Regions from separate parts of the Halanaerobium sp. genome, predicted to be linked through region 2. Evidence: a T-box and tRNA genes for the amino acid it is inferred to sense, from the RefSeq annotation. Region 2 holds a T-box; the other holds one or more tRNA genes.
What was found. A T-box is a leader RNA that pairs with one kind of tRNA and senses whether it is charged. The one in region 2 lies ahead of ileS (isoleucine--tRNA ligase), so its partner is inferred to be a tRNA-Ile.
Positions count from the first base shown of each region.

Region 1: it has a tRNA-Ile gene. The T-box ahead of ileS (isoleucine--tRNA ligase) is inferred to sense a tRNA for this amino acid. The anticodon was not compared.

Region 1 covers NZ_QBLR01000011.1:6,748-10,170, forward strand. Annotated here, with positions in the region: RNA gene rnpB (RNase P RNA component class A) at 1-36, opposite strand, end outside; gene CI949_RS02440 (Nif3-like dinuclear metal center hexameric protein) at 120-1,235, opposite strand; tRNA gene CI949_RS02445 (tRNA-Ile) at 1,338-1,414, opposite strand; gene rpoD (RNA polymerase sigma factor RpoD) at 1,567-2,643, opposite strand; gene dnaG (DNA primase) at 2,660-3,423, opposite strand, start outside.
Region 2 covers NZ_QBLR01000200.1:2,289-5,711, forward strand. Annotated here, with positions in the region: gene ileS (isoleucine--tRNA ligase) at 1-1,559, opposite strand, end outside; T-box leader at 1,616-1,852, opposite strand; gene CI949_RS15230 (DivIVA domain-containing protein) at 1,953-2,483, opposite strand; gene CI949_RS15235 (RNA-binding protein) at 2,504-3,292, opposite strand; gene CI949_RS15240 (YggT family protein) at 3,304-3,423, opposite strand, start outside.

The DNA.
Region 1 (3,423 bases), on a different contig from region 2:
CTCATCTTAAAAAGATGCGATCATCTGGTTAACTTATTTTTTTACCATATAAAGTATACCACCAGTTATATAATATGTCAAGCGATTCACTCAAGTTAAAAAGACTGCAGTAATAGTGATTACTGATAATCCCAGGGATCAGTATTAACATCTGATTTAACAAAATTAAGATCCTTTTTTAACTTTGTTGAAGCCGCAGTCTTTAATTTTTCAAATAACAACTCTCTGACAAATTTTTCGCTGCCGTAGTGACCAAAATCAATCAGAGCAAGTCCCAGCTCTTCTGCTGTCTGAGCTTCATGAAATTTAACATCTCCAGTTAAATATAGATCTGCTCCCTGATAGTAAGCATTTTTTATAAAATCAGCTCCACTGCCACTGCAGAGAGCAACCCTTTTAATCTTATTTTTTGACTTCACAACTTTAAGCTGTTCTAATTGATAAATTTCTTTAGTTTTAGCAATTAAAGTCTCAAGCTCAGTTTCTTCTTTTAGATCAGCTATTCTTCCAATTCCCTGCTTATTTTTTAAGTTTTCTAGCTGATATAGATCCCAGGCTGGTTCTTCGTAAGGGTGAACTTTAAGCAGAGCATTAATTACTTTATCTAAGTTTTCTGGAGCTACTATAGTTTCAAATCTGTATTCTTTTACCTGATTAAAACTGTTCTTTCGCCCGAGATAGGGATCTGAATTTTCTAATGGTTTAAAAGTACCATTCCCCGGCTGATAAAAGCCGCTGTGACTGTAATTTTTATACTCACCAGCTCCTTTAGCATAAAGAGCATCCCGCACCTCCTCAAAACTATCTTCAGGAATAAAAGTAACCAGCTTATGATAATTTTGACTGTCTGTTGTTTTTAAAATTGATATATTTTCTACATCCAGTTTTTCAATCAGATAATCATTTAAACCATCATCAGCAATATCCAGATTGGTATGAGCTGAAAATAACGAGATATTATTTTTAATCAGTTTATAAATCAACTTACCACTTTCATTCTGAGCATCCACTGACTTGATCCCATTAAAAATAAAAGGATGGTGAGTAATGATCAGCTGACAGTCTTTTTCAACAGCCTCAGCTAAAACTTGCTGATTAAAGTCAAGTGCCAGCAGTACATTTTCTACTTCCTGACTTAGATCACCAACCTGCAGACCTACATTATCCCAGTCTTCTGCCAGTCTAGCTGGAGCAAGTTCTCCCATTAACTGAACCACTTCTGCTACCTTTGCCATAATTGACCTCCTCTAATTAAAAGTACTTTAAAATAATATTATTTGATTTTTATAAAACAAAAAACCCCGCTCTTTAAGTAAAGAACAGGGTTTGAATATTCTTGGTGGGCCCACCAGGATTCGAACCTGGGACCAACCGGTTATGAGCCGGTTGCTCTGACCAGCTGAGCTATGGGCCCGCTAATAAAACAAATCTATTATTTGTGACGACAAGAATAATTATATGATAGAAATCAGCCCAGGTCAAGAGTTATTTTAGATTTTTTTGCAGAAATATATATGATAATATTGTAATATCTCATAAATACTTCCAGTTATCCATTTATACTCTCTATTCCAGATAATCCTTCAGTTTTTTACTGCGGCTTGGATGTCTTAATTTGCGTAATGCTTTTGCCTCAATCTGTCGGATTCTTTCTCTTGTAACTCCAAACTCCTTGCCTACTTCTTCTAAAGTTCTGGGCCTGCCATCTTCAATTCCAAATCTGAGCTCCAGAACTCGCTTTTCTCTATCAGTAAGGGTATCTAAAACCCCGTCTAACTGTTCTTTAAGCAGTATATATGATGCTGCTGAAGCAGGAGCAGGAGAATCTTCATCTTCTATAAAATCACCAAGGTGACTGTCTTCTTCCTCTCCAATAGGTGTTTCAAGCGAAACAGGTTCCTGAGCAATTTTCATGATCTCTCTTACCTTTTCAGCTGAAATATCCATTTCTTCACCAATTTCCTCTGCCTTTGGTTCTCTACCCTTTTCCTGCAGAAGCTGTCTTGATACCCGAATCAGCTTATTAATGGTTTCAACCATATGCACAGGCACTCTAATTGTTCTTGCCTGGTCAGCTATAGAGCGGGTAATTGCCTGTCTGATCCACCAGGTGGCATAAGTACTAAACTTATAACCCTTGGTGTAATCAAATTTTTCTACTGCCTTCATTAGTCCCATATTACCTTCTTGAATTAAATCAAGAAAAAGCATTCCGCGACCAACATATTTTTTAGCAATACTTACAACCAGCCTCAAATTAGCTTCAACCAGCTGCTGTTTGGCCCATTCATCACCCTGTTCCATCCTTTTGGCAAGTTCCACCTCTTCATCTGCTGTCAAAAGGTCAACTTTCCCAATCTCTTTTAAATACATTCGAACCGGGTCATCTATGCCAACACCTTTAGGAACACTCAAATCAAGACCACTATTTTCATCGTCTTCATCCTCGTCCCCATCATCTTCTAATTTAGAATTAACTATTTCTATATTCATTTCACTAAATATATCATAGATTTTTTCTATATCTTCAGAATCTAAATCAATATCCTCCAGGGCATCCATAATTTCTTCATAAGTTAGTTCCCCTTCTTTTTTTCCACGATTGACAAGATCCTTAACTTCATCTATTTTAGCAGGACTCATATCTTTATCAGCCACTTTAGTCCCTCCTTTCAAAATTGTAATTCAAACTATAAAATGTTAATAAAATTCGATTTAATTTATCTAAACCTAATTCTTTTCTGCTGAGTAAACTGCACAACTTCTTTTTATTTCCGGCAATTCTTTTTGAACTTAAATAGTCAGCCAGTTCTAAAATATGCTCCCTTGGTAAAGAGTTATCCTGTTTAACTAAAATTTCTGACCAGTACGATACCAGCTTGTCTCCCAGGTCATTTTTGATTTTATCAATTTTAACTGAGTTGCTGATCACACTACCCTTAAATAAATATTCAGCCAGCTGAGCAGTTCGTCCATTAAAATCATCTTTAGAAAGTCTGGCAGCAATTTCTTCTCTCAAACCAGGATTACTGATAAAATGTGCCAGAATTTCTTCCTCAACTTTTTGATAATATGATAATTGCGAGTATAAGTCAAATTCTTTTTCTGCTTGCTTATTTTGTTTTTCTCTATTTCTTTGATAATTCCTGCTTTTATTTTTCTTAAATTCTTTTTCCACTTCTCGGGCCAGAACTTCAGCTTTAAAATCTGTTTTAGCTGCAGCTCGCTCAATATATATTTCTCTTTCCAGATTGTCACTGACCCCGCTTAAAAGTTCTACAATTGATCTCAAAATCTTTTTCCGGATTCCAGGATCTTCAAGATTTTTATTTTTAATAATCATATTAATTTTAAAATCTATTAAGTTTACAGCCTCAGAAATAAATTTATCAAAAACCTCTTCACCCTCATTTTTTAAGAGTT
Region 2 (3,423 bases):
CAGTGAGGACAGCTGTATCCCTCAGGCAGTAAATCAACTGCATCCTTTTCATACCAGGCAGCAGAACCTTCTTCTGCAAAAATTGCTTTGACAGAATCTAAAGTATCATCATTGATTATAGCTTCTCCACAGTCTTCACAGTAGAAAATGGGAATAGGCACACCCCATTTTTTCTGACGGGAAATACACCAATCAGAGCGTTCAGAAATCATATTGCTCATTCTTTCTTCACCCCAGGCCGGATACCAATCTACATCCGCAATAGCCTGCAGAGCTTCCTCTTTAATTGCATCAATAGATGCAAACCACTGATCAGTTGCTCTAAAGATTAGATTACCCTTACAGCGCCAGCAGTGAGGATACTGGTGATCTATAAAATCAAGATTCATCAGTAAGTTCTTTTCTTTTAATTTATCAGTTACCATAATATTTGCTTCATCATAATGTTTGCCGGCAAAATCACCAGCTTCTTCTGTAAAATAACCTTTATTATCCATTGGGGCATAGACATCTAAATCATATTCCTGACCAACTACAAAGTCATCATGACCGTGACCGGGAGCAGTATGCACACAGCCTGAACCCTGTTCTAAAGTAACATGGTCTCCCAGAATCAGCAGTGATTCGCGGTCAACTATTGGATGTTGAGCTCTTTTATTTTCCAGCTCTTTACCGCTGAATTCTTCACTAATAATTTGATATTCATCAATTCCAGATTGAGACATTACTGAATCTACAAGCTCTTTAGCCATTACCAGTTTTTCTCCCTCAGCTTCAACAACAACATAAGGATAATCTGGATGGAAGGCAATTGCCATATTTGATGGAATAGTCCAGGGAGTAGTAGTCCAAATAACTATATAGCTGTCTTCACTGCTCAGCTTAACCCCACCGACTTCTACTTCATCAATCATTGGAAATTTAACAAAAATAGAGGGGGCTCTATCTTCACCATATTCAACCTCAGCTTCAGCCAGAGCTGTCTCACAGTGTGGACACCAGTGCACTGGTTTTTTACCGCGGTAGAAAAGATCTTTTTTTGCCATTTCACCAAAGACTTCTATCTGTTTTACCTCATATTCTTTATTCAGGGTTAGATATGGATTATCCCATTCACCCCAGACACCGAGACGCTTAAACTGTTCCCGCTGACGGTCAACATATTTTAGCGCATAATTGGTGCATTTTTCTCTTAACTCAGAGATAGAAAGTTCTGCCCGCTCTTCATCACTCATCTCACTTGTAACCTGATGCTCAATCGGCAGACCATGGGTATCCCAGCCGGGAACATAGGGAGAATAATAACCTCTTAAAGTTGCAAATCTGGTTACAAAATCCTTTAAAATTTTATTTAAAGCATGACCAATATGGATATCTCCATTTGCATATGGAGGGCCATCATGCAGAATAAAAGATTCGTTACCCTCTCTGTTTTCTACTGCTTTCTCATAAACTTTATTTTCACGCCACAATTCCTGAAAATCAACTTCTCTTTCACTCAGATTAGCCCGCATTGGGAAATCTGTATTTGGTAAATTAATAGTTTCTTTATAACCCATCTACTTATATAACCTCCTGTAAAAATATATTAAAAATAAAAAAAGCCTCCTGTCCTGTAAGGGACGAGAGACCGCGGTACCACCCTAATTAAAACTAGTAAGCCACTAAATTAAAACAGCTTTAAATAACTAATTTTATCTCAGTAATCCTTAACGCAGAAATACGGGTATACTACTCCATTCATATACCGATTCCAGGGTGATTTTCTCAATTTTTTTGTTTCCCGGCTTCCACCATTTCCGGTTCGCTGTAAACTATTAAAAATTGATACTATCCCTTTCACAATCATTTTATTCATATGACATTTTTCTCAATTATAAACTATCAATTCTAATAAGTCAAGTTCAAATTGTGGCTTCTTAAGTTAAAATTAAACTCAATTTGGTAAAAATCTAAAGATTTTCTTCAAAATCAGTATTATTTTCTTCCATTCCTTCTACTTCAAAATCAGAATCATCAAAATCTCCTCTTAAAGATTCTTCAGCTTCCTCATTCAGCATCTCCAGATGACTTTCAAGTAGGGTTTGGAAGCGAATTTTAAAGAAATTTCGCTGTTCTCTGAGCTGTTCAAGCTTTCTTTTTTCAGAAGCTACCTGATCACGTGCATTATCTTTAATCTTTTCCGCCTTCATTCGTGCTTCTTTAATAATCATTCGGGCTTCATTATCAGCCTGCTCAACTCTTTCGGAAATAGTACCCTGCATTGAATCAAGTGTATTCTGAAGTTTATCTTCCATATCTTCATAATTCTCTATTTTTTCTCTGAGATCCCTATTTTCTTCCTGAAGATTATTCAGATCTTTAAGCAGCCTTTCATAGGCAACCCCCACGTCATCCAAAAATTCATCGACTTGAGTAGTGTTGTAACCAAATGTCGACTTTTTAAATTCTTTATTATATATATCGAGTGGATTTAATTTCAAAATATCCCTCCTTATTTAAATCAAGTTAATCTTTTTAAAGTTAATTTAATTCTTCCTTTATTTGAAATACCTCTATTTTCCTCAACTTTTACTCTACCCCTGCCCCGAACAGAAATTAAATCTCCAATCTCAACTTCTGCTGCCGGATCTGTTTCTATTTTCCAGTTCAATTTAACTTTTTGACTTTCGATATCCCTTGACATCTTACTGCGAGAATCTCCAAAACCAGAACTGGCTACTGAATCCAGCCGCATCGAAGCAACTGTAGTTAAAATTTCTTTTTCATGCTGTACAGGTTGAACAATTTCTGATTCATCAATTTCTTTGACTTCTACAGGTACCTGGTGCACCTTATCAAGTTTCAGCTCAATAATATCTTCAATTTCAGCTGCAGTAATAATCTGGGCAAAATCTGAATGAACAAGAATATCACCAATCATTTTTCGTTTGAGACCTAAACCCATTAAAGCTCCCAGAAAATCTCTGTGCGTCAATTTTTGAAAAGCAAAATTACCATCAAGCTGATAGATTTTTATCTGCTTTTCTACTAAATCTGGAAAAAGATACTCTGGAAAAATAACCAGCCTTTTTCTTTCAGCTCCAGGATAGCCTCCCTCTTTTTTGCAATTAATTTCAGCAATCTGTTCAATCAAAGGTACTGCAATTTCAATCTGATAGGGATTGAGAAAATCTGTTGCTTGAGTTTTATGATATTTTAAAACCTGTTCACACTTATCTAAAATATGTGATCCTAGCATTCTATCTTCTTCTCTATATAAATGATTTAATAACTTTTCTTCGTCAAACATAAGCCCCCACCTTAAATTACAATATTAATTAAAAAGTTTCTAATTATTGAAAGCGCAAAAAGAGCAATTAACGGTGAAATATCGATACCTAAAATTCCACCTCTGGGCAAAAGGTCTCTAATTGGCCCCAA